DNA from 3 places in the Polaromonas sp. P4_H1 genome. Region 3 is predicted to be linked to each of the others. Evidence: predicted binding sites of a transcription regulator. Region 3 holds the regulator's gene; each other region holds the start of a gene.
The links. Region 3 encodes sigma-54, which starts transcription at its own class of promoters, with help from an activator protein. Its sites were predicted from a motif close to TGGCANGNAANCTGCTTT; they were not measured.
Positions count from the first base shown of each region.

Region 1: a site for sigma-54 is predicted at 4,445-4,462, ahead of pepA (flocculation-associated PEP-CTERM protein PepA). Genes of this name have one in related genera too.
Region 2: a site for sigma-54 is predicted at 2,848-2,865, ahead of AC1DS5_RS12350 (CmpA/NrtA family ABC transporter substrate-binding protein). Genes of this name have one in related genera too.

Region 1 is NZ_JBFUKG010000017.1:62,991-73,592, forward strand. Features, by position in the region: gene AC1DS5_RS19975 (XrtA/PEP-CTERM system exopolysaccharide export protein) at 1-267, opposite strand, end outside; gene AC1DS5_RS19980 (ThiF family adenylyltransferase) at 413-1,291, opposite strand; gene AC1DS5_RS19985 (nitroreductase family protein) at 1,439-2,509, shown strand; gene AC1DS5_RS19990 (PEP-CTERM sorting domain-containing protein) at 2,736-3,818, shown strand; gene pepA (flocculation-associated PEP-CTERM protein PepA) at 4,534-5,307, shown strand; gene AC1DS5_RS20000 (hypothetical protein) at 5,397-6,665, opposite strand; gene AC1DS5_RS20005 (outer membrane lipoprotein-sorting protein) at 6,670-7,434, opposite strand; gene AC1DS5_RS20010 (ABC transporter permease) at 7,467-8,864, opposite strand; gene AC1DS5_RS20015 (ABC transporter ATP-binding protein) at 8,861-9,520, opposite strand; gene AC1DS5_RS20020 (low molecular weight protein-tyrosine-phosphatase) at 9,892-10,362, shown strand; gene AC1DS5_RS20025 (NAD-dependent epimerase) at 10,350-10,602, opposite strand, start outside.
Region 2 is NZ_JBFUKG010000008.1:137,193-147,794, forward strand. Features, by position in the region: gene AC1DS5_RS12345 (adenosylcobalamin-dependent ribonucleoside-diphosphate reductase) at 1-2,597, shown strand, start outside; gene AC1DS5_RS12350 (CmpA/NrtA family ABC transporter substrate-binding protein) at 3,034-4,278, shown strand; gene ntrB (nitrate ABC transporter permease) at 4,326-5,300, shown strand; gene AC1DS5_RS12360 (ABC transporter ATP-binding protein) at 5,383-6,195, shown strand; gene AC1DS5_RS12365 (ATP-binding protein) at 6,372-8,387, shown strand; gene AC1DS5_RS12370 (response regulator) at 8,615-8,986, shown strand; gene AC1DS5_RS12375 (chemotaxis protein CheX) at 8,997-9,455, shown strand; gene AC1DS5_RS12380 (MFS transporter) at 9,686-10,602, shown strand, end outside.
Region 3 is NZ_JBFUKG010000001.1:48,267-58,868, forward strand. Features, by position in the region: gene AC1DS5_RS00240 (THUMP domain-containing class I SAM-dependent RNA methyltransferase) at 26-1,450, opposite strand; gene AC1DS5_RS00245 (RNA polymerase factor sigma-54) at 1,589-3,139, opposite strand; gene lptB (LPS export ABC transporter ATP-binding protein) at 3,281-4,117, opposite strand; gene lptA (lipopolysaccharide transport periplasmic protein LptA) at 4,132-4,743, opposite strand; gene AC1DS5_RS00260 (thiol:disulfide interchange protein DsbA/DsbL) at 4,906-5,568, opposite strand; gene AC1DS5_RS00265 (SPOR domain-containing protein) at 5,715-6,353, opposite strand; gene argS (arginine--tRNA ligase) at 6,435-8,120, opposite strand; glycine riboswitch at 8,184-8,275, shown strand; gene AC1DS5_RS00275 (D-amino acid dehydrogenase) at 8,498-9,802, shown strand; gene AC1DS5_RS00280 (acylphosphatase) at 9,930-10,208, opposite strand.

The sequences.
Region 1 (10,602 bases), on a different contig from region 3:
TTGCGCGACGATCTCGTCCACCAATGGCGTCGACACTTTGCCGTCCGGACGCACAGGAACCGTCAGGGAAAGCTCCGGGTTACGCCAAACGATGATGTTCAGCGAGTCTCCGGCGCCCACAATATAGTTGTAATCAACGGAGGCGGCGACGGTCGGCGCGGGAGGGTACGCGGTCGAAAAACCGGAACATGCGGATAGCAGACCGACTAACGCACCCAGAGCGGCCCAACGGGACGCAGTTTCAATAGTCATAAAAAAATTTTTCATAACATATCCCCTAAAAATGCGCCCAAATGTTTGCACCGGATTTGGAGCTTTGACTATAGCTCCTTCCCCAGCTGTCAGCAATAAGACAAGTTTGAATCCACTGCAATTTAAATTTTGCGGAATTTTGCGGACGGGCTCAAGCACCTCAAGCACCAGATCTTCCGCGTAGCACGGGGCGTATAAACTTCAGCAGCGCCTGCTGTATTGGGTTGGAATTTCCAAATGGGCGCCAGGTCAATTTAAGCTTTTGATGGTAGGCGTCGAAGTGAATTCCCCACGGAGCGGCCTTGATGGAGCCCCGCCCCAGCAACACCTTCAAGACATTAGCGCCCATCACGCCAGCGCAAAGGTCGCATGCCATGATGGTTGACGGCCCCCTCTTCTCCTGAAAATTTACCGATTCGGGCGCAACCAGGTAGTCGCGTTGAAGCATCGCTGGTGACAGGCCGGCAATGAAACGGGCGTATTGCTCCTGCGACTCGTACCCTTCCACTTTGAAATAGTCCTCAAAACTCATGCCATCAGGACGAAAGTAGAGAAATGCAGTCCCCATGCCCAGCGGTGCTGCGGTCATTGCAGGAATACCCTTTTCCCGGCACTTCGCAAACACCATGCGGCGAGCTGGCAGCACAAAGAAATCCAGGCCATCCACATAGACATCGGCATCCCGCAGAAATTCGTCGATGTTTTGGGGGGTGATGCCTTGGGGAAACAAGCGCAAATCGATTTCTGGATTAATGTCGCGCGCCAAGCGGGCGACAGTGTCGATTTTTGGCTGCCCCATAAAAGGCATGAAAGCGCCAGCCTGCCGGTTCAGGTTTTGCACATCGAAGTCGTCAAAATCGGAGATGTTGAAATGACTGATCCCTAGCCGGGTAAGCGTCAGCAAGTGCGAGCCGCCCACTCCGCCCAGCCCCGCAATCGCGATACGAGACGTTCTTAACTTGGCCTGTTCGGCCTGTGTAGTCCAGCCAATATTGCGCGAGAACGCGCTGTCGTAATCAAAGATGATTGGGGCTGCCATGACGCTCTCGATGTGCAAAATCCTGTATTGTTATTGTGCTCTGGCGCATAACCGGGGACCATCCCTTTGGCCCCGTCACAGTAAAAATAGGGATTGCCTTCGATTGCGGGCCGCATGAGCTCCCTAATTCAATGCAAGGAAATACCTGTGAGCCTTGACAAGCTGACCCATATTCTCGACCTCGCACGCTGGGCCCCCAGTGGTGACAACACACAACCGTGGCGTTTTGAGATTGTGGACGAATACCGGGTTCGGGTACATGGCTTTGATACACGCGACCATATTCTTTATGACTATGAAGGGCATCCGAGCCACATCGCCCATGGAGCACTGCTTGAAACAATGCGGATTGCGGCATCCGGCTTTGGCCTGACAACCAGTTGGACTGTTTCTTCTCACGGAGAACATCGCAATCCTGTCTATGACGTGAGTCTGGCGCAGGACCCTGCCCTGGTTCGGGACCCACTGTTTGACTGCATCGAAACCCGCACTGTTCAGCGCCGACCGATGAAAACCACACCGCTTACCGGCACACAGCGCCAAGCGCTGATCGACGCGGCGGGCGAAGGCTTTAGCGTGCAACTGTTCGAGTCCTGGGGTGAACGCCTGAAGGTGGCCGGTCTGCTGTGGGACAGCGCGAAAATTCGTTTGACTTGCCCAGAGGCCTATCCAGTGCACAAAGAAGTTATCGAGTGGCGGGCGCGCTACAGCAAGGACCGCATCCCGGAGCAGGCTGTCGGCGTGGACCCGGCGACTGCGCGCCTGATGGAATGGGTCATGCAAAGCTGGGCGCGGGTGGGGTTCTTCAATCGCTACCTGTTGGGCACCGTGGCACCGCGCATCCAGCTCGACCTGCTGCCCGCGCTATGCTGCGCCGCGCATCTCTTGCTGCGCCCCCAACAGCCCCCGGCAGGCCTGGCGGACTGGGTAAACCTGGGTCGCGCCGTGCAGCGCATCTGGCTCACGGCGACGCACCTGGGTTTGCATTTGCAACCGCAGATGACCCCGGTGATTTTTCGTTGGTATGCCCGCGCCGGACGCCACTTTTCGACCGAACCGAGACTGTTTGAACAAGCGTTGAAGTTGTCCAGTGATTTTGAGCGGATTGCCAATTCGACGCCCGAAGACGATTTTGGCTTCTTCGCACGGGTTGGCGTTTCGCCAGTGCCGCACAGTCGCTCGCTCAGGCGCGACCTGGCAACTTTGATGCAGGCTTGAGAGCAGGCACGGCGACCAAGGTCACTGCCAGCAGCCTGCAAGCGAGATGGAACTTCCCCATTATTTTGTCGGATTTTTTTACATCTGCCGCTAATGCGTTCCTATGGAATTGAACAAGCTTTTGATTTTTATAGTGAATAGCTGACTGGCATGAAGAGTGCTTGGGTTCGGCATACCACGGCCGATCAGATTCCCTGACACGGTGGCTGACCCAAGTGAGGATGTCATGAAAGGTATAAGCACAAAATTTCAGCGACTGGCCGTTGCGGCAGTGCTGGCGGCAGGCATGGCAGGGACGGCCCAAGCCGCGCTTGACCTCTCAGGCGCTGGCTGGGTAACCTACGAAGATGCCAATTCCTACGCCTTGCAGGTTGATGGCGTGATTGCTGGCAGCACCGGGCCGGGGAGCCTCTATTATGTCAACTCCACCCCAGGCGCGATCCAGGACCTGATCGTCGTCGCTACTGGCTCCAGTGGTGGGCCGGTAACTACCAATTTCGCCGGGATGGACAATGCCTTATCGACGCCTTCCGGGGTAAGCGGCAGCAACTACTTTTCGGATATTTGGAACAGCACACTTACTGCCTTTACCACTTTCCTCAATGGCGAAAGTCCGCTGTTTTTCTTCAACAACAACCAAACCAACAGTGGTACTTCGACTGACCAAAACCTCGCGGTCTGGGCGCAAATCAGTTTGACGGGCGCGGGTATGGACACTTTGTATCTCACCTTCAGCAATTTGAGTAATGATTACGCCTTGTTTACGGAAGGCGGGGGCGGTGTATTCGGCGGTACCCCTGCGCCCACCTTCAACTCCGGCGGCATAGACGCAACTGCGGCGAGCCTTCCGGATCCTTTGGCGGGATCAAATGTTGATCCTGTTGGCACGGATTATGTCCTGTCCGGCGGTGCGATCTGCCTGGACGCTGCCAGCGTGCCTATTTCCTGCAGCAATCCGGGTGCTGTCACCGGGCCCATCAACAACAACCTGGGTGCCAACCAGGCAGCCTATGCAATCGACGTACCTACACTGAACGACTTCCTTGCAGCCTGGCTCCTGGGAGGGTTTGCTGGCTACACTGATATTCATATCGAACTTCAAATGGGTTGTGACCCGGATACCATCGGTACCAGCGGTGGGACAGCGGGTACAGGTGATTGCGTTGGCCGAGATCTAAATAATGGCTATGAACAACTGTTCATTGGCACGTCGACCACCGTCACGCAAGTCCCGGAACCAGGAATTCTCGGCCTGCTGGCGCTCGGCCTGCTGGGACTGGCCGCTACGACGCGGCGGCGCCAAGGCTGACCCCAGTTGGTACGACAACGCTCAAGCAAGAAGGCCCCTGACGGGGCCTTTTTTCATGGGGCGCCATTGCACGCTTTTCCAAAGCGGCGACCCGCCGCTGAGCCTTGCCAGATATTTGACCTTGTCCCTTAAAAAGTTCTTAGCTGATAGTTCTGATAGTTAAAAATCAGCGTCAGGACAATGAAATGAGCGAAACGAAACGACCGGCCAAGTGCACACTGGAATTCAAGTTGCAAGCCGTCAGGCGGGTCAAGGGCGGCCAAGTGCCGAGGTGGCTCTGTTGCACCGCAGGTATGCGCTTAGGCGCGACCGTTACAGCAAGGACCGCTTCCCGGAACAGGCCGTCGGCGTCGGCACCTGCACCTGCCACGTGGAGGAAACTGCTCGACGACTCAGGTTGCTTGCGTCGGTCTGCGGCGCCGCGGCAAGACATATCTCAATGAAAAGTTCCTCGCAGCTTGCGCTGGCTATGCCTGCTTTGGCACCCGGCGCCGACGCCATGCAGGCGCCTGCATGCTCATTCTGGTAGTCATTGCGACGCCAGTTAATGTCGGATATTTTTACATGATGACAGCATCGGCCGAGAAGAAATCGCTAAGTACTTGTCAATACTAGGTAATTTTCTCTGGCACGGGCTTTGCATGCATCCAACGCAAATGCGGGGCCGTCGAATTTCGTCAGTCTGCATTTTCAAATCATCTGCTACGGAGGACTTATGTTGAAAAGCAAACTGTCAATTGCGTTCGCCCTTGCGGCATTGATCGCCAGCGGTCCGGCGGCTGCTGTGGGAACCGGTATTGACTTCCAGGTTACTGAGACAGTTGTGGTTGGCGTGCCGGCCGCGGCTCCCACCATCACCGCCGATTCGATTGATTACTCCTACAACGCAACAATCAATCAGAGTCTGGTCGGTGCAACACTGGATTTTGATGACCCGTTCACGGAGACCGGTTCAATCGCAGTCTCCAGCTTCAAGGACGGCATTGTCACTCAGCCGGCATTTCTGAACGCGTCTTTACTCTTGGCCCCTCTGGGCTATGGCATAGTCGGGGACTTCACCGCCTCTGGCTTTGCTGGCACTTTCGGAGCGGGTATCAAGGCCATATTCGACACATTTACATTGAACCTTTTCATTGACACCGATCAAAACGGCACCGGTGACATTGCGCTGGGTACAGGGGTGATAAATGCTCTCAGCGAAGCCGTTATCTTCGCCGGGCTGGCCAATGGCGACTTCGACGTGAATCTGCTCTTCACACCGACGGCCTTCGGTAGTACCTATTTTTCTAGTCCGTCACCTTTCCTCGTGAATATGGAGACCACTGGCGTCACAACGACACTCAACGGGGTTTCGTTTGGAAGTTTTACGGCAACGGCCGACGGCTCAGGCAACCTCTTTGTTAACCAAGTGCCTGAGCCCGGCACATTGGCGCTGCTTGGCCTGGCGCTGTCAGGCTTGGCGCTGATGCGTCGCAGGCGCAACAAGTAAAGCGCCAAGTTAAGATTCCCCCCAAAAAAGCGCGCCATTGCGGCGCGCTTTTTTGTTATGGGATCCTGCGCTTGGACGCCTCTTAGAGCCTAGAAGTAGTAGGTTCCCAGGACTTGCATAATGCGGCGATCGGGCAATATCCCAAACTCGCTGCTGGCACGACCCATGTTCTGCTGAAGCTGAAAGCTCAGGTCGAAGCTTGGCCAGTGGTGGCGCAACTCAAGCCAGGCGAGCCGGCTGTGGTCGCCGGGATTAAACCGAAGATAAGCGGTCAGATCCAGATCCTTGAGCCAGAGGCTTTTTTGTGTGGCGTAGATCAGGTAGGCCCGGCGGGGCGCCAGTTCCAGAAGCCGCAGGGCTTCCCGCAGGTACGCCACCTGGGTAGCGGGCGCAGTGCCAAGGGCGGCCCAAGCCGGCTGCCCCATCGCGAAGCCGTTGTATTGGTATTCGGCCGTGACGGACAACTTGCCAGGGGTGGTATACGTGACGCCACCGACAAAGCGATTGCGCGTGGCTTTATTTGCCGGCAAAGCCAGGGCTCGGCTCAGCAAATCGGGCTCACGGCTTCGTGACCACTCGAGATGAGCTACCGCCGCGTCCGACATCAACGCCGTCAAATTGGCGCCCAGCGCGGGCGACAGGCCGCTCTCCTTGTACAGCAGCACCTGGCTGCTGACGCGCTGCGAAAATTGGGTGCCGAGCGCAATCAGGGAGCGGTCCCGATTGTTGGTTGATCCGAGGTCAAGGCTCCAGCCATCCGGATTCGGGCGATCGGCCAATTTCGGCGAATACGCATACGACAATGAGCCGTCGCTCCAAAGCCGTTGCGCACGCAGCATGACGCTGCCAAGACGATTCTGCCGAAGCGCAAGGGGATCGGCGCTTGTCAGGACGCGCAAGCTGCCGTCACGAAAAAAATCGGTGGGATTGTAGCCATAACCCGGCCCATAACGCAGGTTGATACGTCCAAGTTCCAGGACCGTGTTTTCTCCTTCGGGCTGCCAGCTCAAATAGGCCTCGCGCAGGCTGTTCACCGTCGAGTCAGCGCCCGCGTCCCTGGGATAAATGTGATCAAGGCGGTCCGAAATGACGGCGCGCAGTCCCGGGCCAAGCCGGGCCGAATGCGAGAAATCAAGTGAGGCGCGACCGATGTTGCGACTGTCGGGCAAGTAACGCTGGCTGGCGTTGCCTATCGCGCCCTCGACGAAAAACTTGGTGTCCCGAGCAGCTTCAGCCGGGGGGCTGGTGTCGCTTTGCAGACTCAGGGCGTCTGCCTCCGCGTCCGCTGCCAGGGCCGGCGCCTGGATCAACACAACCGCGACAAAGAGAGCGGGAACGGAACGGGTAAAAAAGCGCATGAGGTTACTCCGGCTGAAAACGAGGCAGGAAGTCTCGCTGCATCCATGTATCAGGGATGGCGCGTGCCTTGTAGTCTGAAAAGCGCATGAGCGTGACCAACTGGGGATCGAGGCCGTCAATGATCACGGTCTCGGTCGGGCGCTCTGCGCCGAGCTGGGGCTGAAACCGGCGATAGTAGGCCGTTTTGAGCAAGCGCGACGATTCGGCAAAAAAACGCGCCTTGAGGGGCCGGTTGTTTTCAACATCTACCCACAGCTCGATGCTTGCATAGGTGACATTCGGCGACGATGCACTAAGCGCGAGTTTGTGGGCCTTGCGTGTGCGGCGTTCGCCATCGAGGATCTCCTCATCGCCAGCCAGCTGCGCCCTGTAGTCCGTCGCCAAATTCACGGTAGCCACATCACCATTGGATGCCTGCCCAAGCAAGCGCTGCTGCGGCGACAGGCGAACGCTCGCCTTGCTGGTCGGGTCGTAAAACCACATGTCGTTGCCATTCTTGAGCATCAGTTTTCCCGCATCCCGCGCGGGCAGGACAAAACGGGTCAAGCTGGCGAATTGGCCCCCCTGCTTTGGCGTGCGGGAGTAGCTGATAAGTGTACTGGTGTCGACCTGCTTGCCAGCCTGAAATTCAGTCAGCGTCACAGTCACACTGAACGGCTGCCCTGGATTGCGGATGGCATCGCTGGCAGCGAGGATCTCTTCTGCGCCAGGCGCGGACCACGCCAGGCCATAGCCGAAGAGGAATGAAAACAGGGCTATTCGTTTCATATTCGTCAAGCCTTTCGTTAAGCCTTTCTCCATCAAACGTGACGCAAGGCCTCGACCACGTCCAGTCGCGCAGCCCGGTGTGCAGGCCACCAGGCAGAGAGGATCGCAATGCAGATGAGGCCGAAGGTTGTGCCAAGGATCATGCCGGTTTCACCCCAGACATTGACAGTGAAGGGCACCAACTCAACGTTGCCGGGAGGCAGCCAGGGCATGCCAATCTGGTTGATGACAAGAGACAACACGAGCGCCAGCACAACGCCGATCACTGCGCCGAATAAGCCAAGCAGTGCGCCTTCGGTCACGAACAGCCTGAGAATACCGGAACGTCTCAAGCCCATCGCACGCAGGGTACCAATCTCGACGGTGCGTTCGACAACCGTGGTATTCATGGTGTTGCTGACAGTGAACAGGACGATACCCCCAATCAGCACAAAAACAAAACCAAATATGGTGTCGAACATCAGCATGGTCTGGACATAAAAAGGATTCAGCGCCCGGAAGTCCAGCATGGCCAGCGGTTGCTTGGTGGAAAAACTGGCCAGGATAGGCGCCAGACGCGCCTTTGCCGCAGGAATCTGGTCGGAGTGCCGCAGCTGGAGCATGATCGAAGTTGCTTTGGGCGGTGTTTGCCCATAGATCAACTGTTGTAGCTGCGCAAGACGCATCATGAGGGAGACTTCATCAAGCTCCTTGATGCCCTGGTCTTCTGCACGAATTACCTCCAGGGAGGTGACATTCGGTGCGCCTCGAGCGTTGACGACCAGCACTTCGATCCTGCGTGGATTGGCCCTGGTGGCGCTGGTCGCAGCAGGTGTTTCCTGCAGGCTGAGTTGAGCGATGTCATCGGGAAGCGCCAGGCTGTCGGCCTTCCGCTCCTTTTCGGGCTTGGGACACCGCTCAATTTTCAATGCGTCGCATAACTGCAGTACCCTGGCCACGCCGGTACCGACGACGGCAGCATCTGCGGCCGCCCCCTCCAGCGCGGACAGCGGAGCCTTGGTGCGCAGATCAAAGTCGTTCCAGTGCCGCATACGGTTGATGTCTTCTGCGACGAACCCGGTCCCCATGATGGTCCGGGACACACCTGCCGGGTAATTCCCGGCAATACCGCTGAACTGCAAGGTCGGTGTCGCTACCAGCACCATTTTTTGCAATGCTTCATCGCTTTGAATGGCCGCCAGGATGCTGGTGTAGTCGGCAATGCCATAGGCTGTCGGGTTTCCGCTACCGTAAAGATAAAAATCCCGATGCTGAATCTGCAGATGTCCACCCTTTTGCACGTGTCTCGTGTGCAACTCGTAATTGACATTGGTGCTGAAGCCGCCGAACAAGAGTATCGAGGTGGCGCCAATCGCCATAGCCAGCAAGGTGGCCAACGAGCGGCGACGGTTACGCAAAAGATTTCGCACCGCCAGGGTCAAGGTCATCATGGCACGTCATCCGCGCCTTTGCGACGAACCCCGCGAATCGTTCCGTCGGTCAGGAAAATCGTGTCGTCTGCGGCATTGATCACATGGGGGTCATGAGACGAGAAAATAAAAGAAACTTCATAACGCTCGACCATCCTGCGCATCAAGGCCAAAATGGCAGCCCCGGTCTGGCTGTCCAGATTGGCCGTCGGTTCGTCGGCGATAACCAACTTTGGCTTTCGGGCCAAGGCACGGGCTATTGCAACCCGCTGGCGTTGCCCGCCAGACAATTGACCTGGAAAATTCTTTGCCTTGTCGCCCAAGCCCACTGCATCCAGCAATTTAAGGACCCGTTCACTCCGTTTTTTTGCCGAGGCGCCCGCCAGCAACAAAGGGTATTCGATATTTTCGTATGCACTCAGGACCGGCAGCAGGTTGAAGTTCTGAAAAATGAACCCGATGTTTTTGGCACGGAAGTCCGACAGCGCGTCGTCTGTCAAATTGCCTACCTTGCAGTCGGCCACGATGACTTCGCCTTTGTCAGGCTTGTCAATACATCCGATCATGTTGAGCAGGGTCGTCTTGCCGCTGCCGGATGGGCCCATCAGCACAGTGAAACATGCACGGCGCACCACAATATCGACCCCGTTGATCACCGGGACGCGTACTGAATCCATGTGATAGGTTTTTTCGACCTGCGTGAGAATAGCCACAGGTCGGTGATTTCCCGTTTGTTCCGCTGAAATTTCCAGCACCTCTCGCCCCTATTCATGCACCTGACGGCTGCTGCCTGTCTACAGGCCTGGTTCACGCGAATCTCCAGTGCCGCCGAGTTAAATATTACGGCATTCCAGGCTGTGGAGAACAAATCATTTATCCGATTCTGCAACAGGCTATCGGCCCGGTTCTTGAGGAAGTTCCATGGAGTACCTGCAATGAGCTGCAAGAATGTGATTGGAAAAAACAGGCTCATGTCATTTGAAGAAATCGGCCAACCCTGGCGAGCAAAGCTGGCGAGCAAGGCTGGCAACTACCTAGAATCTTCACCATGATGAAGATTTTGATGGTCTGCATGGCCAATATCTGCCGTTCTCCCATGGCGCAGGCCGTGGCGAGGCAGGTGACACACGACGCAGGGCGATCGCAAGAGCTTGAGTTCGACTCGGCGGGATTACTTGCGCAACATGCCGGCGAGCTAACGGACGCCCGGGCCAGATTCGTCCTTTTAAGCCGGGATTACGAGCCCGGAAATACGCGAGCGCGCTGCGTGAATGATCAGGACTTCGAGCACTTTGACTTGATTTTGGCCATGGATCGGCCCAATCTGGCAGCGCTGCAGCGCCTTTGCCCGCCACAGCATCTCGGCAAACTGCACCTGCTGCTGGAGTTTGCTCCCTCGGCTGGTGTGGACGAGGTGCCCGACCCCTATTACGGCAACCTGGCCGGCTTCGAGCGGGTGCTGGATCTATGCGAGGCCGGCGCGCGGGGCCTCATCAAGGCGCAGGCTCAGATTTTGTAGTAACCGCGGAACCAGGCCACGAATCGGCCAACACCCTGCTGGACCGTGGTACCAGGTACAAAACCCACCCATTCCTGCAGCGCGTCAGTATTGGCATAGGTAACAGGCACATCACCATCCTGCAAGGGCAACAGGCGCTTTTCTGCCTTCTTGCCCAAGGCCTCTTCAATGCAGCCAATGAAGTCAAGCAGGGCAACCGGATTGTTGTTGCCGATGTTGAACACGCGGTAAGGTACGTTG
Region 2 (10,602 bases), on a different contig from region 3:
AGCCGGTCGGGGACTCCATCTCGCAGACGGAAGACGGCCACCCCGGCATCTATACCGCCCTCACGGAGGCGGCGGAAACCATGCGCCGCGGCGGTGGCGTCGGCTACGACTTTTCGCGCATCCGCCCGCGCGGCGCCTGGGTCGGCAGCACCCAGAGCAGTGCTTCAGGGCCGGTCAGCTACATGCGGGTGTTTGACCGCTCGTGCGAGACGGTCGAATCCGCCGGTTCCAGGCGTGGCGCACAAATGGGCGTGTTGCGCTGCGACCATCCCGACATCGAAGAGTTCATCCACGCCAAGGATGACGGCGACCTGCGCAACTTCAACATTTCGGTGGGGGTCACCGACGCCTTCATGGAGGCCGTTGTCGCCGATGCAGAGGTCTCACTGGTTCATCGAGCCCAGCCCGGCGTGGAGCAGAAAGCCGCAGGGGCGTTTCAGGGCCCCGACAACGGGCTGTGGGTCTACCGCAAACTCAGGGCGCGGGATCTATGGGACCAGATCATGCGTTCGACCTATGACCATGCGGAGCCAGGTGTCCTGTTTCTCGATCACATCAACCACGACAACAACCTGTCGTATTGCGAGACGATTTCCAGCACCAATCCCTGCGCCGAGCAGCCGCTGCCGCCCTACGGATGCTGCTGCCTGGGCTCGATCGACCTGACCCGTTTTGTGCTGGATCCCTTTGATGAAAAAGCCCGCTTCGACGAGGCCGCGTTTACCGAGATGGCCCGCGTGGCGGTTCGCATGCTCGACAACGTGCTGGACGTCACGGTCTGGCCCTTGCCGCAGCAACAGGAAGAGGCGCGCAACAAGCGCCGCGTCGGCCTGGGCTTCACCGGGCTGGGCGATGCGCTGGTCATGCTCAACCTGCGCTATGACACGCCCGAGGCCCGCGACATGGCGCGGCACATCGCCGAAGTCATGCGCGATGCGGCCTACGACGCCTCGGTGGAACTGGCGCGCGAACGCGGCGCCTTCCCGCTGTTCAATGCCGACCTGTACCTGAGCGGCCAGCGCTTTGCCTCACGTTTACCGCAGCCGCTCAAGGAGCGCATCCGCGCGCATGGGCTGCGCAACTCGCACCTACTGTCCATCGCGCCCACCGGCACCATCAGCCTGGCGTTTGCGGACAACGCCAGCAACGGCATCGAGCCCGCCTTCAGCTGGCGCTACACCCGCAAGAAACGCATGCCCGACGGCAGCCTCAAGGAATACGCGGTGGAAGACCACGCCTGGCGGCTTTACCGCCATTTGCGCGGCGACGACGCTGCGCTGACCCCGGCCTTCGTGACGGCACTGGAGATGAGCGCGCAGGCCCATGAAGCCATGGTGGCGGCCGTCGCACCCTACATCGACACGGCGATTTCAAAAACCGTCAATGTGCCGGCCGACTACCCCTACGCAGACTTCCAGAACCTCTACCTCGAAGCCTGGCAGTCCGGCCTGAAGGGGCTGGCCACCTACCGGCCCAATGCCGTGCTGGGTTCGGTGCTCAGCGTCGGCCCCACGGCCGCTCCGCTGCAGATCAACGATGCCAACCGGCGTCTGGCGCTGGAGCGCCTGCCCGCGCCTGTGCTCTCGTCCCTGCGCTGGCCGGGCCGGCCCGAGTTGCCGGGGGGCAATCCGGCCTGGACTTTCATGGTGCACCACCCCTTCGGCGACTTTGCGCTGTTCGTCGGCGAACTCGCACCTGAGGGTGGCGGCGCGTCGCAGCCCTTTGAAGTCTGGGTCAACGGTGCCGAACAGCCCCGTGGCCTGGGCGCAATGGCCAAGACGCTGTCGATGGATCTGCGCGCCAACGACCCGGCATGGCTGCAACTCAAGCTGGACGCGCTGGCTACGGTGGCCGAAGAACGCGCCTTCGAGATGCCGTTTCCACCGCACGGCGAACTGCGCCTGTTCCCGGGCGTTGTGGCGGCCACCGCAGCGGTCATCCGCTGGCGCTGCGACCAGCTCAAGTCCTTGCAGCCGGCCGTCAAGGCCGGCATCACGCCGGTCATGGACGCCATGTTCAGCCGCGAGGAGCCGAAAACCGGCCCCTCGGGCACGCTGGCCTGGGCGGTGGACATCGAGAACCCGGCCACCGGCGAAAACTTCACCCTCACGCTGAAAGAAGTGACCCTGCCGGGTCCGGACGGCAGCACCGTCACCCGGCCCTGTGCCGTGGGGTTTTCAGGCAACTACCCACGCGCGCTCGATGGCCTGGCACGCCTGCTGTCGCTGGACATGCGGGTGATTGATCCGGCATGGATCGGCATGAAGCTGCGCAAGCTGCTCAACTACGCCGAGCCGCTGGGTCACTTCATGGCTTTTGTGCCGGGCCTGCCACACGGCGAGCGACGCCAGCAGACCTGGCCCTCGACCGTAGCCTACATGGCACGCCTGATCATTCACCGCTATGCCATGCTTGGCATCCTCAATGAAGAAGGCTTTCCACTGCGGGAGATGGGCGTGCTCGAATCCCCCAGGAACGCGGAAGCGCCCGCCACGCTGGCCGGCAAGGCCTGCCCGGAATGCGGCAACCCGACCGTCATCAGGAAGGATGGCTGCGACTTCTGCACGGCATGCGGTTACGTGGGGCAATGCGGCTAGGGATCCTCCAGGCGGCCCCTGATGGACGCACCGACCCAACATCAAAACGGCCAGGGGATGCAGGCGCACCGCCAGGCCTGGCTCCGAAATGGTGCGCCGCACAAATACAGTGCGGAATCAAAAAAATCGTGAGCCGGTCTCGCATGCGGCCCACGACGCTATCAATTCAGTAGCTGGTTGCGCCCATTGGCAAATGGTCCAGGCGCCATCTCGCGTCTGTCGTGAGTCTATGTGAAGCACAAGAACCTGCTGGCACAGGTCTTGCATTGAACTCCCTATCGGGCATATCACTTCAACGGCGAAGTGGAATGTCCTCCCTGAACAAAGGCGTTCGCACCCTGCACTCACATCCATTGTGTTTGCCCGGGTCGAGCGCCTTTTTTGTTTTCCTCTTTTGTTTTTTGCTTTTTTGTTTTTCACTTCTGGAGTCAAAACCGTGACTGATCTGCTGAAATCCTCCCTGACACGCCGTACCGTCCTGCAGGCTGCCGCAGTGGGTGCCGTGGGCATCAACCCGGCCCTGCGTGCTGCCGTCTACGCCCAGGGCTCGGACGCCCCTGAAAAGAAGGAAGTGAAGATTGGCTTCATCCCGCTGACCGACTGCGCCTCGGTGGTCATGGCCTCGGTGCTCGGCATTGACCAGAAATACGGCGTAAAAATCATTCCCACCAAGGAAGCCAGCTGGGCCGGCGTGCGTGACAAGCTGGTCAACGGCGAGCTCGACTTCGCCCACGTGCTCTACGGCCTGATTTACGGCGTGCACATGGGCACCGCCGGCCCCAAGAAAGACATGGCCGTGCTGATGACCCTCAACAACAACGGCCAGGCGATCACGCTGTCCAAGAAACTGGCCGACAAGGGTGCCGTCGACGGCGCGGGTCTGGCCAAGCTGATGGCCAGCGAAAAACGCGAGTACACCTTCGCCCAGACCTTTCCGACCGGCACGCACGCCATGTGGCTGTATTACTGGCTCGCCGCCAACGGCATCAACCCGATGAAGGATGCCAAGGTCATCACCGTGCCGCCGCCGCAAATGGTGGCCAACATGCGCGTGGGCAACATGGACGGCTACTGCGTCGGCGAGCCCTGGGGGCACCGCGCCATCATTGACGGCATTGGCGTCACGGCTGTCACCACCCAGGACATCTGGAAAGACCACCCGGAAAAAGTGCTGGGCACCACCGGCGATTTCGTCAAGAAATACCCCAACACGGCACGCGCCGTCACCGCCGCCATCATCGAAGCCGGCAAGTGGATCGATGCCGGCCTGCAGAACAAGAACAAGATGGCCGAGACCGTGGCCGACAAGGCCTATGTCAACACCAGCGTGGACGCCATCAACCAGCGCATTTTGGGCCGCTACCAGAACGGCATGGGCAAGACCTGGGATGACCCGAACTACATGAAATTCTTCAACGACGGCGCGGTCACCTTCCCTTACCTCTCCGACGGCATGTGGTTCCTCACGCAACACAAGCGCTGGGGCCTGATCAAGGACCACCCCGACTACCTCGGCATTGCCAAACAGATCAACCAGATCGACATCTACAAGCAGGCCGCCACGGCGGCCAAAGTCAGCGTTCCGAAAGACGCGATGCGCACCAGCAAGTTGATCGACGGCACGGTATGGGACGGCAAGGATCCGAAAAAGTACGCCGATGGCTTCAAGGTCCACGCCTGAAATAGCCGCTGAGCATTCATCAATCTCCCACCAAAGGACGTGACACCATGGTCAGTGCCGTATTCCACAATCCGCTGGACGCCGCAGCGCCAGCCGCTCGAAGCAGCGAACGAAGCGCTGCACATCCGATAGCTGCCACCGCGCACAAACCCGGGGCGCCAGCCCACCATGACATGAAGAATCCAGCCCCGTCCGTCATCACGGCCCCAGCAGCCCCCGCCACAGCCCGGCAGCCATGGGACTCGTCATTTCTCTGGCTCGCCATCCTGCCACCCCTGCTGGGCATGGGCCTGCTGGTGTTGGTGTGGGAGCTGGTCTCCGTGGGCACTGGCGCCAGCATTCCCTCGCCCAGGGACACCTTCACGCAGGCGGTGCAGGTGTTCAGCGACCCCTTCTACAACAAGGGGCCGAATGACCAGGGCGTGGGCTGGAACGTGCTGTCATCGCTCAAGCGCGTGGCCATGGGCTTCGGCATGGCGGCCATCGTCGGCATTCCGGTCGGTTTCATGATCGGCCGCTTCGACTTTTTGAGCCGCATGTTCAACCCGCTGATCAGCCTGCTGCGCCCGGTATCGCCGCTGGCCTGGCTGCCGATCGGCCTGCTGGTGTTCAAGGGCGCCAACCCGGCCGCCATCTGGACCATCTTCATCTGCTCGATCTGGCCCATGATCATCAACACCGCCGTAGGCGTGCAGCGCGTGCCGCAGGACTACATGAACGTGGCGCGGGTGCTCAACCTGTCCGAATGGAAGATCGTCAGCAAGATCCTCTTCCCCGCCGTGCTGCCCTACATGCTGACCGGTGTGCGCCTGGCCGTGGGCACCGCCTGGCTGGTCATCGTGGCAGCAGAAATGCTGACCGGCGGCGTCGGCATCGGCTTCTGGGTCTGGGACGAGTGGAACAACCTGAATGTCAAGAACATCATCATCGCGATTTTTGTGATCGGCATTGTGGGGCTGGTGCTGGAGTTTGCGCTGATCAAGCTCGCCACCGCCTTCACCTTCGAAGAAGTGAAGAACTGAAGAACTGAAGAACTGAAGAACTGAAGAACTGAAGAACTGAAGAACTGAAACCTGAGACCCCCAACAACCGAGGATGACGACCATGAGCACATCTTTCACCACCAAGTACATCGAAATCCAGGGTGTCGAGCAGACCTTCAAGACCAAGAAGGGCCCGTTCCGCGCGCTGCAAAACATCAACCTCACGGTCGCCCGCGGTGAATTCGTCGCGTTGATTGGCCATTCGGGATGCGGCAAGTCCACCTTGCTCAACCTGATTGCCGGCCTGACCACCCCCACCCAGGGCAGCCTGCTGTGCGCCAACCGCGAAATTTCGGGGCCCGGTCCCGAGCGCGCCGTGGTGTTCCAGAACCATTCCCTGCTGCCCTGGCTCACCTGCTTTGAGAACGTCTACCTCGCCGTGGAACGCGTCTTTGCAGAAACCGAAAGCAAGGCGCAGCTCAAGGCCCGCACCGATGCGGCCCTGGCCATGGTGGGTTTGACCCCGGCCGCACAAAAGCGCCCCGGCGAAATCTCCGGCGGCATGAAGCAGCGTGTGGGCATTGCCCGCGCGCTGTCGATGGAACCCAAGGTTCTGCTGCTCGACGAGCCCTTCGGCGCCCTCGACGCGCTGACCCGCGCCAAGTTGCAGGACGAGCTGCTGGAGATCGTGGCCCGCACCCAAAGCACGGTGGTCATGGTGACGCACGACGTGGATGAAGCCGTGCTGCTCTCCGACCGCATCGTGATGATGACCAATGGCCCATCCGCCACCATTGGTGAAGTCCTGAGTGTCGAGCTGCCCAGGCCGCGCAACCGCGTGGCGCTGGCTGAAAGCGCGCAGTACCTGCAGTACCGCAAGGCCGTGATTGATTTTCTTTACACGCGCCAGGCTCATGTAGAGAAAGCTGCCTGAACAATGAGCTGAGTCGCTCCGCAAATTCCCGCCAAGAAGGATTTCCAATGTCTGCCGTATTACCTGCCCCAGGATCCAGGAAGGCCGCTGCCCTGCAGAGCCGGTCGCTCAGCACACAGCGAACGCGCTCCCGCGGCCTTGCTTCATTGGGGAAATACCGGGAAATCATCATTGCGGTGGCCCTATTTCTGCTGTTCGACCTGGGTGTTCTGGTCCTGAACTTCTACACCTCGTTCAAGATTGACCAGGACACCGTCGCCATCAACCTGTCAGGCCGCCAGCGTTATGTCTCGCAGCGCGTCGCACGGACCTTGCTGGAGCTTGACGCCATGCGCGTCGCGGGCATTGCCTACAAACCCGAGACGCTGAGCGAGCTGCGCGCCGGCACCAAGATCTTCCAGATCTCGCAGACCGCTTTTCGGGACGGCGGGACGGTTCCCGGCGGCGACGGCAAACCGGTCTACCTGGAACCCGTGGTGTCCAGCCGCGGGCGCGAGCTGGAAAGCAAGGTGGATGCGCTGTGGAAACCCTATTACGACCTGCTGCAACCTCTGCTCGCCAGCGACAATTTCACACCGCAAGAACTGGCCGCAGCGCTCGCCTACAGCCAGGCCAACAACATCAAGCTGCTGGGCATTGCCAATGACTTCGTCACTGAAACCCAGCAGATAGGCGGATCGCGCGCCAGCATTCTGCGCATGGTGCAAACCGGCGGCATCATCCTGGCCCTGCTCAACTTCGCCTTCATCCTGTTCAAGTTCCTGCGCCGCCTCAATACCTCGGACGCCGCCATCGAGGCCGCCAATGAGGAGAATCGCGAGATTCTTGTCAGCGTGCGCGAAGGCCTGTTCCTGCTCACGCCCGACAACCGCCTGGGCTCACAACTCTCCCGGTCGGCCCATGAATTGTTCGGCAGGTCACTGGTGCCTGGCCAGAACTTTTTTGAACTGCTGTCCACCCTGGTTTCAGAGAAGGCGCTCAACGACGCGCGGGACTATGTCCAGCTCCTGTTCTCGCCGCACGTCAAGGAACAGCTGGTCCAGGGCATCAACCCGCTGGCCGAGGTGGAACTCACGGTAAGGAACCGGCTGGGCCAGGACACCACCCGCTACCTGTCCTTTCACTTCAACCGGGTGCAGGAAGATGACACCGTTCACCACCTGCTGGTGACCGTACAGGACATCTCGGAGAAAGTGGAACTGCAGGCCCGGCTGGCCAGCGAGCGTCAGCGCTCGCAAAAAGAGCTGTCCATGATGCTCAAGGCCTTTGAAACCGATCCGGCCATGATGCGGGCGTTTGTCGAGCGGGCCGAAGCTTCGCTGCTGGAGGTGAACGACCTCTTGCGAAGCACCTCGTCCGCCGCTTCCGAAATACAGGTGCTCAAGGCCGTGGACGGTGCATACCGCCGCGTCCACGCCATCAAGGGCGATGCGGCATCCCTGGGCCTGGAGATTCTGGCCACGCTGGCCCACCAGTTCGAAAACGAACTGCAAAAACTCAAGGACAGCGGCGCCCCGACCGGCGACGCGCTGCTGGCCCTGCCCTTGCCGCTGGAGGACCTGCTGAACAAGGTCGCCTCGTTCAAGGCACTGGGCCGGAGAAAAACAGGCGGCGAGACCCGGTCGACGGAGGGCTCGACGCATGCCCTGAACGCTGCGCTGACGAAACTGGCCACCGATGTAGGCAACGACTGCGGCAAACGCATCAATGCCACCGTGCGCATGAGCAGTGCCCTGGACATGGCGGCCGACAAAGTCGACCTGGTGCGCGAAATCGCCATCCAGCTGGTGCGCAATGCCGTGGTGCACGGCGTCGAGGCACCCTCTACCCGGCTCGCGTCACAAAAGCCCGCTGAAGGGCAAATTGCGGTCAACCTCACCCGCGATGAAAGCAGCCAGTGGCTGCTCAGTGTTCGCGACGACGGCGCCGGCCTCAATGCAGCCCAGGTGCGCCAACGCCTGCTGGAGTTGAACTGGTACACCGCAGAGCAGTTGCAGGGTTTCAGCGACAAGCAGGTCATCGCGCACATCTTCAAGCCCGGGTTCTCCACCGCCCTGGCCACGTCCCGGCATGCCGGGCGCGGCGTGGGCCTGGACCTGGTGCAGGCGAATGTGCAGAGCCTGGGCGCACGTTTGCTGCTGTCGAGCACGCCGGGCCAGCACACCGAATTCAAGATCAGTTTTGCGGGCTAAAAATATGGCCCCCACGCTTTTCACTTCGTGTAATGCGCTGCCCCCCGAGGGGGCCGCTGCGCCTGCGGTCTGGCAAAGCCAGTCCCGCGGCCCCTGCTGGAGGGAAGAGCCCCCACGGTCGCTCACTGCGTGTAGCTCCCGAGGCCTTGCGGGCCGCGGCTCGCGAGACGCTTCGCCTCAGGGGAAACGTTTGCATTTCAAGAAAAAACACAAAAAGGAGCCGCACCATGCGATTGTTGATCGTTGATGATTCCAACATGATCCGGACCCGCATCTCGCGGGTGGTCCAGAATGGCGGCCTCAAGGGCGTCGTGCTGGCGGGCCTTGCCAAAAACGGCGTGGAGGCTGTGCGCATTGCCAAGGCCACGCACCCCGAGGTAGTCACCATGGACCTGACCATGCCCGAAATGGACGGCATCGAATGCATTCAGGCGCTGCTGAGATTTGATCCGAAGATCAACATTTTGGTGGTCAGTGCCCTGAGCGACAAATCAACCGCGATCCAGGCGCTCAAGCTGGGTGCGCGCGGCTTTGTTGCCAAACCTTTTACCGACGAAGAGCTGCAAATGGCATTGCTCGACGTTGCCGATGCCCGCTAAGGAGAGCTTTGTGGCCACGCTCAACGAAACCGACCTCAAACTGTTCATTGACTCCATCCGGCATTACCTGAAGGTCACCACCCGGCAAGAGCCCCAGATCACCTCGGCCTTTCTCGGGACGGGCGATGTTGAAGGCTTTGAATTCAACGGCCTCGTCACTTTTTCAGGCAGCCACAACGGCCATGTCATCGTCTCGATGCCGGCCAAACTGGTGCGCGAGATCTTGCTGCTGCAGCACGAGACCGACCTGAGCGACAGCAACCTGCTGGACGCTGTCGGCGAAATCGCCAACACCCTGGCCGGCAATGCCCGCAAGGCCCTGGGACCGGAACTTCAGATCTCGGTTCCCATCAAGCTGCAGGGCGTGCAAGGCATCAAGGCGAGGGTGCGCAAGCATCCGTATGTGATCACCCTGCGCTGGAGCCACTACGAGGCCCTGGTGTGCGTGGACATGGAGCGCAGGCACTGATCGGACGACACAGATAGCAGGAGCGGACAGCAGACAGACCGCCAAAACAGCGCCTGGACAAACAAACCGCCCTGCTACGGCATGGGCGCGCACGGTATTTGTGCGCCGCACCAAAATACCCCGGTTTTTCGGCCAGAATTGCGCCGCAACAGTGCACTTTCCATGCCCCAAGGTGGCATGATTTTCGCACTCATTCTGTGAATCAATCATCTTCATAGAAGGTTTGCACCATGCTGGGGTTTCGTAATTTTCTCAAGGCTGGCCACGGGCCAACGCTGGGCGCAGCGTTTTTCTACTTCGCGTTTTCGTGCTGCATCTGGGTCATGAACGGCGCCATGGCGCCCTTCATTTCAGAAACCTACGGCCTGTCGCCCACGCAAAAAGGCGTGATGCTGTCGATTCCTATTTTTGCCGGGGCCCTGATGCGCTTTCCGCTCGGCGTGCTGGCCCAGTACATCGGCCGAAAAAACGCCACGCTGGTCGAGATGGGCATGATCATGGTCGCGCTGCTGTTCGGCTATTTTTTGGTCGACTCCTATAACAGCCTGCTGGCCATGGGTGTGCTGCTCGGCATTGCCGGCGCCAGTTTTGGCGTGGCGCTCAGCCTGGGTTCTGGCTCTTTCCCGGCCCGCTACAAAGGCCTGGCCATGGGTCTGGTCGGTGCGGGCAACGTGGGCACGGCCGTCTCGGTGCTGGTAGCGCCCGCGCTGGCCCAGCGTTTCGGCTGGCAGTCGGTCTATGGCATTGCCGCGCTGGCCATGCTGCTGCCGATGGCCGCCATGATTTTGTTTGCTAAGGAGCCAGACGACGTTGACAGCCACGCCAGCCTGCGCGAACACGTGGCGTGCCTGTTCGAAAAAGACGGCTGGGCCTTCAGCCTGCTCTACGCCGTGACTTTCGGCGGCTTCATCGGCCTGGCGACCTTTCTGCCGTCCTACTACTACGACCAGTTCGGCGTGAGCAAGGTGCAGGCCGGCCAGTTGTCCATGCTCGCGGCCTTCATGGGCGCGGCGCTGCGCATTTTTGGCGGCTGGATTTCGGACCGCTGGGGTGGCGTTAATACCCTGAGTGTGGTGATGCTGACGATTGCCGTCACGCTGATTGCCTGCGGCCTGGCCACCTCCTCCCTGGTTGCCACCACACTGCT
Region 3 (10,602 bases):
CAGGCAAGCCGGTGATGCACCACCCTCACCCCTGCCCTCTCCCGGTGGGAGAGGGAGCAAGACCGGGAGTGGATGTAGATGCAGGTGCGGGCTTGCCGCGCGCCGAGCCGGCCACCATGTCAAAGCGGAACAGCCGGCATTCGATCGGGCCATTCCACATGGGCACGCGGCGCGATTCCTTCAGGCGCATCTTGCCGGGCAACTTCAGGTCGGGCGTGAGCACATGGGCCGTCCAACCGGCGTAGTTCTTCTTCCAGTGCGTGGCCAACCGGGGAAAGAAGTCGGAGGCTTCTTCGCCGGTTTCCGTCTGTGCCTGCTCGCGCCCCGGGTTGGCCGAACGGTCGCGCGGAGCGTCGGCCAGGCCGGCTTCGGACGCATCGCGCGGCAGCGGCTGGCCAAACTCGTCGATGGCCTGGGTGCCGTCCCAGGAGCCGCTGACGCCATGGCCCTGCTGGCGCCGCTGGTCGCGACCCTGCACGCCGGTGATGCCGGCCACGCCGGCCACGTCAATGCGCTCGCCATAGGGGGGGTTCACCAGCATCACGCCCGACGGCGCGGGCGGCATGCGCTGCAGCGCGTCGCCGCCGCGCAGCTGCACGGCGTTGGCCACGCCCGCGCGCTCGGCATTACGCTCGGCAAAATCCACCATGCGGAACGACACATCGCTGCCAAACACCGGTGCCGTCGGCTCCGTGATGGCCGCCTCGGCCTGGTCGAGCAGTCCCTCCCACACGTGAGCCTGGAAGGGCAAATATTTCTGAAAGGCAAAGCGGCGGTTGATGCCGGGCGCGATGTTGCAGGCAATCTGCGCCGCCTCGATCACGATGGTGCCGGAGCCGCAGCACGGGTCGTACAGCGGCACGCCCTCTTTGCACTGCTGGTCCCAGCCGCTGGCGGCAATCATGGCGGCGGCCAGTGTTTCCTTCAGGGGGGCGTCTCCCTTGTCTTCGCGCCAGCCGCGCTTGAAGAGCGGCTCGCCCGAGGTGTCGATATAGATGGTCGCCGTGTCGGTCGTCAGGTGCACATACACGCGTACGTCGGGCCAACGCGTGTCCACATCGGGGCGCACCTCGTACTTGGCACGGAAGCGGTCGGCAATGGCGTCCTTGACCTTGAGCGCCGCAAAGTTCAGGCTGGTCAGCGGGCTGTGCTGCGCGGTGATCTCGACCTTGAAGGTCTGCTTGGGCGTGAACCAGATTTCCCACGCAACGCTGGCTGCCGCGTTGTAGAGGTCCTGCTCGCTGCGGTACTGGTTGTGCTGCAGCTCGATCAGCACCCGCTGGGCCAGGCGGCTGTGCAGGTTGAGTTGCAGGGCATCACGCCAGGAGCCCTGCAACTGCACGCCGGCGCGCCAGGCCTTGCCTTCGATGCCGGTGATGCGTTTGACCTCGCTGGCCAGCAAGGCCTCGACGCCGGCGGCGCAGGGTAAAAAGAGTTGAAGTTGGTTCATGAATGAAGACTCACGGCTGGCTGGGTGACGGTTCTTTTTCAAGCAGGGGCCGCGGAACCGGCTTTGCCGGGCCGCAGGCGCAGCGGCCCCCTCGGGGGGCAGGGAGCCACACGCAGTGGGCGACCGTGGGGGCTACTTTCAAAGCGACTTTCGCAGGTTGGCAGGCGCGATGCGCAAAGCCTCGCGGTACTTGGCCACGGTGCGGCGCGCGCATTCAATGCCCTGCTCCTTGAGCATTTCGGAAATCTGGTTGTCGCTGAGCGGCTTTTTCAGGCTCTCGGACGAGACAAACTGCTTGATGAGGGCGCGCACCGCCGTGCTGGACGCGTTGCCACCGGTCTCGGTGCCCAGCGCCGAGCCAAAAAAGTACTTGAGCTCGAAGGTGCCGAACGGCGTGCTCATGTACTTGGCCGTGGTGACGCGCGAGATGGTGGACTCGTGCAGGCCCAGTTCGTCGGCAATTTCGCGCAGCACCAGCGGACGCATGGCCAGCTCGCCGTGGGTGAAGAAATTCTTTTGCCGCTCCACAATCGCACTGCTCACGCGCAGGATGGTGTCAAAGCGCTGCTGGATGTTTTTGATGAACCAGCGTGCCTCCTGCAAGCGCTGCTGCAAGGCCTGCCCGTTCTGGCCCTTGTGCTGCTTCAGCGCATTGGCATAGATGTCGTGCACGCGCAGGCGGGGCATGACCTCGCTGTTGAGGGAGACCTTGAAGCCGCGGCCCGACTTGACGACGATCACGTCGGGCACGATGAGGTTGCGCTCGACGTTGACAAACCGCCGCCCGGGCTTGGGATCCAGCCGGCCGATCACGGCGATGGCGCCCCGGATCACGCTTTCCGGAAATCCGCACAGGTAGGACAGGCGCTTCATATCCCGCTTGGCCAGCAGCTCCATGGGCTGCTTGCACATGGCGATCGCTGCGCGGGTCTCGTCGCAGTCCTTGCAGTCGAGCAGTTGCAGGCCGAGACACTCGGCCAGGTTGCGGGCACCGACGCCGGCGGGCTCCATGTGCTGCAGCAGCTTCAGGGCCATGGCAAAGTGCTGTTCCAGCTCTTCCGCCTGCTCAAGGTCGTCGCCCGCCAGACCGGCGGCCAGTGACGCGAGACTGTCTTCGAGGTAGCCGTCGTCATTGAGCGACTCGATCAGGAAATGCAACGCCGCCTGGTCTTCCTCCGACAGGCGCAGGCTGAGCGACTGGCGGTGCAAATGGTCCTGCAGCGACTCATGGCTGCGGGCCAGGTCGGAAGCCTCGGCCTCGCTGTCGTCCGCATTATTGTTTTTGCGGGCCGGCGCGTCGCCGCCCCATTCGCTGTCGTCAGGCGAGGACTCCACCGAGCCGTCGCCCTCCCAGCTTTCCTCCAGCTTGGCCTCGGAACTGACCTCGGGCCCTGTATCTACATCATTTTGGCTTGCAGCTTTTGATTCATCAGGGCTTCCTGCTATTGAATCACCAGCAAACTCAAATTCCCGGCTATCCTGGCTGACCGGTGTGTCGGCATTCTCCAGGCCAAATTCCTCGCGCGGTGCGGCTTCTTCCGACACTTCCAGGAACGGATTTTCATCGAGCATCTGCTCGACTTCCTGGCTCAGCTCAAGGGTGGACAGCTGCAGCAGGCGGATCGACTGCTGCAGTTGCGGCGTCAGCGCCAGGTGCTGCGAGACCCTGAGGGAAAGGCCTTGTTTCATGACATCCCTAAGCGCACGACAAAGCGAGTTGGGATGTATTAACCAAGCGGGGGCCGCGCAACCGGCTTTGCCGGGGCGCAGGCGCCGCCCCCTGCAGGGGGGAGGGAGCTACACGCAGTGAGCGACAACGGGGGGGAGCCATCACATTCTGAAGTGTTCACCGAGATAAACGCGGCGTACATCGGCATTGTTCACAATCTCGGAAGGGGTGCCGGTCGCCAGCACGTGGCCGTCACTGATGATGTAGGCATGGTCGCAAATGCCCAGCGTTTCGCGGACATTGTGGTCGGTGATCAGCACGCCAATGCCGCGCGACTTCAGGAAACCGATGATGCGCTGGATTTCGATCACGGCGATCGGGTCAATGCCGGCAAAAGGCTCGTCGAGCAGGATGAACCGCGGCTGCGTCGCCAGGGCGCGCGCAATCTCGACGCGGCGGCGCTCGCCCCCTGACAGCGCCGGCGCCGGCGAGTCACGCAGATGATCGACCCGCAAATCCTGCAGCAGCGCTTCGAGCCGCTTTTCAAGGTCTGCGCGGCCCAGCGGCTTGCCGCTGGCGTCCAGCTGCAGTTCCAGCACGGCGCGCACATTTTCTTCCACGGTGAGCTTGCGGAAAATCGACGCTTCCTGCGGCAGGTAGCTCAACCCGAGGCGGGCGCGCAGGTGAATCGGCATGTGCTCGACCGACTGGCCGTCGATGGAGATCTCGCCCGCATCGGCACGCACCAGCCCCACGATCATGTAGAACGACGTGGTTTTTCCCGCGCCATTGGGGCCCAGCAGGCCCACCACCTCGCCTTTTTGCACGGACAGCGAGACATCCTGCACCACCTTGCGGCTGCCATAGGATTTCTGCAGCCCCTGGGCCACCAGACGGCTCGGCGGTGCGGTGCTGGCCGCCGGAGTATTGGCTGCCGGGGTATTGACCGACGATGTGTCAGTCACCGCATCCACGGGTTGATTGTCCGTTCTGTCCATTTTTCGGCTTTCCGTCATGGCCCCAGCGTGGTGCCGGGACGCAAACGGAGCGCGGGTCCGGCCGGCGGCTGCGGTGCCGATGCGGCGCCGCGCGGCGACAGCATGGCGCGAATCCGCCCCGTGGGATTGGTGGCCGTGCGGTTTTGCGCGCCCCCATCCACAGTGAACACATCGGTGTTGTTGTCATAAACAATCAGGGAGCCGGTCGTTTCATCGACCAGGGTCGCGCCGTTGTAGCGCCGCACCACGGCCTGCTTGATGAATTTGACGGTGTCGGCACGGCTGTCGTATTCGATCCGCTCGCCTTCCCCTTCGATGTACTCGTCCACGCCATCGCGCTTTTTCCGGTAAAAGGCCAGCTTGCCCGGCGCCGCCACGGCCAGGGCCTGCTGGTAGCCCTGGGGATCCTGGCTGACATCCACCCGTTCGCCCCGGACAATGGTGGTGCCCTTGGTGATCACCACATTGCCGGTGAACACGCTGGTTTGTTTCAGGTCGTCGTAACGCAGGGCATCGGCCTCCGCATTCATCGGCTTGTCGCGGTCAGCCCGCTCGGCCGCGGCGGGAAACACGGCCCCGGCCGCCAGTGCGGCCAGCACGATCAAGGGAAAAATGGGGTGTTTCATAAAGGCACGAATCTTGCTGCTTGTTTTGAGTGATTGTAGCCATGCCAGCTCCGGGAATGGCGGCCAGGGCCAAATTGGGCCCATAAAAAAACCCGCCACGGGTGGGCGGGTTTTCGGGCCAACGCCGGGCGCCGGCGTGTGACTTGCCGACTTGCCGCGCGCTTATTTGGCCTTGCGCGATTGCGCGATCAGGTAATCGGTGACCTGCAGGGCCCTGTCCATGTTCTGGGCCAGCTGGCCAGACGTGTAGTAACGCCCGCCGACGCCCAGGGCCGGCACGCCGTCGACCGCGTAGGTGTCCTGCAACTGGGTGGCCTTGCGCGCCTTGGTGCTGACGGAAAACGAGTTGTACAGCTCGACAAACTTGGCCTTGTTCAGGCCCTGCTTCTCCGCCCAGGCCGCCACCTGATCCGCCGTGTTCAGCGCCTGACGCTCGATATGGATCGCATTGAACACCTTTTTGTGCAGCTCATTGAGCTTGTCCATGGCTTCCAGCACATAAAAAAGACGCTGCTGCGGCTCAAAATCGGGACGAAAGGCTACCGGCACGCGCCTGACGGTCACGTCTTTGGGCGCTTTCTGGATCCAGGCCTCGAGTTGCGGCTCAAAGGCGTTGCAATGCGGGCAGCTGTACCAGAAGAATTCCACCACTTCGACCTGGCCGGCAGGCACGTCGGTGGGAGCGGGTTTGCCCAGCGTCAAATAATCCGTTCCCTCCTTGAAGGCGCGGGCCTGAGCCTGCGCGGCTGTGGGCAGCGCAACGCCTCCCCAAGTGGCGGCGGCTGCCACGGTAGCGGCTGAAAGCGAAAACTCACGTCGTTGCATCAATTTTTCTCCTGGTTTCCTGGTCTGTGGGTCTGTGTGGGGGTATTTTGCAAAGCGGCCACTTACTTATTCAGTGAAAAAAACAAGCCGGCCGGCCGTTTCGTACAGGGGTTGGTACACCCCGGCCCATAAAAGTTCACCACACTCTAGCGCTGCACCCTGACGAGGGCTGTTTCTATCGAGTTGCCGTCCAGCCGCTCCTTGACCTTGTCGGCGTCTTCTTTTCTGTCAAAGGGGCCGACGCGCACGCGGTACACCGTTCGGCCCGACTGTTCGCGCTCACTCACCTTGGCTTGCACGCCCAGCAGCATGAGCTTGGCGCGCTGCTGCTCCGCGTCTTCCGGCGTACGGAATGCGCCAGCCTGGACAAAATAACTGAACGGGTCAACGCCCGAAACGGCGGGCGCGGCGTCCGCCCTGGCCTTGGCGAGATCGCCCAGCGGATCCGCGGAGGTGGCGGGCTTCGCCGGGGGCGCGGGAGCTGCCTTGGGCGCGGTCGCCGTGGCGGGGGCCGGCACAGTGCCCACTTCGCCGGAAGTGCCGGAAGCGCTGGAAGCAGAAGGGAGCGGCTTCACAGGCGTTTTGCCCGCCAGCGGGGCATTCGGGTTCCAGTCCCGGTTCTTTTTGGCTTCCGCGGCGTCGCTGTCGGGATTGCGCGACTGGCTCTTGTTCATGAAAGGCACCGGCACCTTGGTGATGTAGACCGCCACGGCCAGCGCGGCGCCCAGGCCGATCAGCGCGCCAATAACCAGACCCAGCAGGGTTCCGCCTCGTTGTTTTCTCATACCTTGCCCAATTTTCTTGCCTGCCTCTGAATCCCGCTCTGAATTTCGCTTTGAATTCCGCTGTGTGTGCTTCATGGTTGCCTACATTTTGTGGGGCGCACTGACGCCCAGCACCTTGAGGCCATTGTGCAATACCTGCGCCGTCGCGGCGACCAGCGCCAGGCGTGCCAGCTTGACGGCTTCGTCGTCCACCAGAATCCGCTCGACGTCGTAATAGCTGTGGTAGCAGGCGGCCAGCTCGCGCAGGTAAAAGGCCACGTCGTGCGGCGCCAGACCGGCGGCCGCATTGCTGAGCATGTCGGGGTATTTGGCCAGCAGCAGCATCAGGGCCTGGGCCTGCGGGCTGACCAGTGCCGACAGGTCCACGCTTTTCAGCTGGCTCTGATCGCCGCTCTGCGCGGCCCAAGTGCCGAGAATCGAGCATATGCGCGCATGGGCGTATTGCACGTAGTACACCGGGTTTTCATTGTTTTTGGCCAGAGCCAGGTCAATGTCAAAGACGTACTCGGTGTCGGGTTTGCGGCTGAGCAAAAAGAAGCGCACGGCGTCCGCGCTGGTCCATTCGATCAGGTCGCGCAGCGTGACATAGCTGCCGGCGCGCTTGGAGATCTTCACCTCTTCGCCATGGCGCACGACGCGCACCATGGTGTGCAGCACGTAGTCGGGGTAGCCCTGCGGAATGCCGGCGCTGGCGGCCTGCAGCCCGGCGCGCACGCGGGCAATCGTGCCGTGGTGGTCCATGCCCTGAATGTTGATGGCCTTGCTGAAACCGCGCTCCCATTTGGCCAGGTGGTAGGCCACGTCCGGCACAAAGTAGGTGTAGCTGCCGTCGCCCTTTTTCATCACGCGGTCTTTGTCGTCGCCGTAGTCGGTCGACTTGAGCCACAGCGCGCCGTCCTGCTCGTAGGTTTTACCGGCGTCCTTGAGCTTTTGCACCGCGCTGTCGACACGGCCCGAGCTGTACAGGCTGGACTCCAGGTAATAGTTGTCAAACCTGACCGAGAAGGCCCGCAGGTCCAGGTCCTGCTCATGGCGCAGGTATGCCACGGCAAACTGGCGGATCGCGTCCAGGTCTTCGACGTCACCGCTGGCGGTGAACTCCCGATCGTCGGATTTGACGGTCTTTTTGGCCAGAAAGTCATTGGCGATGTCGCCAATGTAGTCACCGTTGTAGGCGGGCTCGGGCCAGCCGGCATCGCCCGGCTTGAGGCCTTTGGCGCGCGCCTGCGTGCTAGTGGCCAGGGTCTGGATCTGCACGCCGGCGTCGTTGTAATAAAACTCGCGCCACACATCCCAGCCCTGCGTGTCAAACAGGTTGCAAATCGCATCGCCCAGCGCCGCCTGGCGGCCGTGGCCCACATGCAGCGGCCCGGTCGGGTTGGCCGAGACGAACTCCACAATCATGCGGTGCGGGCTGTCGGCCAATTGCATGCCGTACTGGTCTGCCCCTTGCAACACTTCCCGCACCACTTGCTGCTTGGCTTCGGGCTTGAGCCGGATATTGAGAAAACCCGGGCCGGCAATTTCGATCGCGTCCACCCAGCGCGCAAACGCGGGCGCCTGGAGCAGCAGCCCGCGCAGGTTTTCCGCCACCTGGCGGGGGTTGAGCTTGAGCGGTTTGGCCAGCTGCATGGCCGCGGTGGAGGCAAAGTCGCCATGGGCCGCCACCTTGGGCGACTCGAAGGCGGCCGCCACGGTACTGTCAGGCGCCATGGTTTTGAGGGCCTGGCCCAGGGCGTCCAGCAAGTCTTGTTTGATTTGAAGCATGGAGAGATTTTAGGGGCGTGGGCCCCGCGCTTCTGGCCAGCGCCTGGGCAATATGCGAGAATCTGCTTTCATTCAAGAGAGCGCTGTTGCCCTGCAACGGCCGCCGAAGGCGCAATCTCCCATGATCGCTCAGGTCCCCGTATTGAATGAAACATGCCGAATCTGGAGAGAGCTGCAGCGCAACGCTGCCGCCACCGAAGGAGCAAATCCTGGCCGTCAGCCCCGCTGATGCCGGGCTGAATCTCTCAGGTACCAAGGACAGTGGGAGCGGCACCAGCACTGGTGCACGCTGCCGCCCTGAAATTCACGATTGATTTCATAGCTGCCTGCGCGCATCCGTGCTGGCCTGTTGCCTTCTTTTCCTTGGGAATCTCATCATGAAAGTTACCGTATTGGGCGCCGGCGTGACCGGCATCACCTCCGCCTGGTTTTTGCGCCAGGCCGGCCACGAGGTCACCGTGGTCGACCGCCAGCCCGGCGCCGGCCTGGAAACCAGCTTTGCCAACGGCGGGCAGATTTCGGTCAGCCACGCCGAACCCTGGGCCAACCCGGGCGCGCCCCTGAAAGTGCTGAAGTGGCTGATGCGCGAAGACGCGCCTCTGCTGTTTCGCCTGCGCCCCGACCTGAACCAGTGGCTCTGGGGCCTGGACTTTTTGCGCCAGTGCACGCCGGGCCGCACCCGGCACAACATCAAGCAGATGGTCAACCTGGGGCTGTACAGCCGGGCCACGCTGCAAAAGCTGCGCACCGACACCGGCATCAACTACCAGCAAAAGACCGAGGGCATCCTGCACTTCTACACCAGCGAGCAGGAGTACGCCGATGCGCAGGGCCCGGCCGCGGTGATGCGCGAGCACGGCTGCGAGCTGGATATGAAAACCCCCGATGAATGCGTGGCCATCGAGCCCGCGCTGGCGGCCTGCCGCCCGCAAATCGTCGGCGGCAGCATGACGCCCAGCGACGAATCGGGCGATGCGCATGCCTTCACCCGCCAGCTGGCGGCCCTGTGCGCCGCGCAGGGCGTGGAGTTCCTCTACAACACCCGCATCGTGGGCGCGCGCAAGGAAGGCGATACGCTGCGCAGCGTGCAAATTGCCAGTGCCGAAGGGGTGGTGAGCGAGCTGAAGTCCGACGCCTATGTGATGTGCCTGGGCGCCTACAGCCCGCAGTGGGCCAGACTGCTGGGCCAGACCCTGCGGATTTACCCGGCCAAGGGTTATTCAGTGACGCTGCCGGTCATCAACGAAGCGGCCTCCTACAACGTGTCGCTCACCGACGACGAGTACAAGCTGGTGTTCTCGCGCCTGGGCAACCGCCTGCGCATTGCGGGCACGGCCGAACTGGGGGGCTACAACACCGACCTGAACCTGGTGCGCTGCGAGGCGATTGTGCGGCGCGTGCGCCAGCTCTTTCCCGACATGACCGACGGGCAAAATGCGCAGTACTGGACCGGCCTGCGCCCGGCCACACCATCCAACGTGCCCTACATAGGCGCCTCCAAAACCCGCAACCTGTTCCTCAACACCGGCCATGGCACGCTGGGCTGGACGCACTCCTGCGGCTCGGGCGCGGCGATTGCCGACATCGTCAGCGGACGCGCACCCCAAGTGGACTTTGCCTTCACCAGCCAGGTGCCCGAACGCAAACTGGTGTCGCTGGGCCGGCCCGCAACACAGGCATAAATCGGCTAAGTCGGCTAAATTGGTTGAGTCGGCGGGATTGGCTGCTGCCGGTTTGCGCGGGCGGCGCCAGCGACCGGCAGGCTGTTGAAATTCGCGCGGCGCCACAGGGCCATGCGAATCAGCAGCACTAAGCCGTCGGCCGGATGTGAAATTTCCCGTCCGCCACCAGCGCGTCATCCACCTCGACCACCGACACGCTGCGCACCTGCGCGCCGACCGGTCCGTGCCCCGCCCAGTCGATGATGTTCTGGACTGCCTGGGCTTCGCCGGCCACGGTGGCCTCCACGGAGCCATCAAGGCGGTTGCGCACCCAGCCGGAGAGCCTGAGTGCGTGGGCTTGCTCCGCAAAGGCCGCACGGTAGCCGATGCCCTGGACCAGACCGGCGATGCGCAACTGTTTTGCCATGTCTCATCCCTCTTACTGTTGCTGTTGCTGTTGCTGGATGCGCTGCTGCTTCTTCAGCAGCGTATTTTCCGCCAATGTCGGCCGGCAGGCGACGATCCGTTTCGAATCGAAATTCGGGATGCCCAGTCCGTCGCGCCAGCGCGGGCCTAGGGCCTGTGAACGCTATTTATGCAAATGCGAATGGGGTGAAAACAGCGCCAATCAAGGCGCGCGACGACGCCCAGACCGGGCGTCTGGGCTAGGAGCGCAACGCAGAGTGGCGCTGTTTTCACCCCATTCCCTTCGGGTTGCGATCAAAAAGGCCCTGCGCGGCGTTGCAAAGCCTTGGCGGGGTCTGCCCCGCCTGCGTTTTGCGCCTTGCTCATGGCCTTTTTGACTCGCAACGCATCTTGCA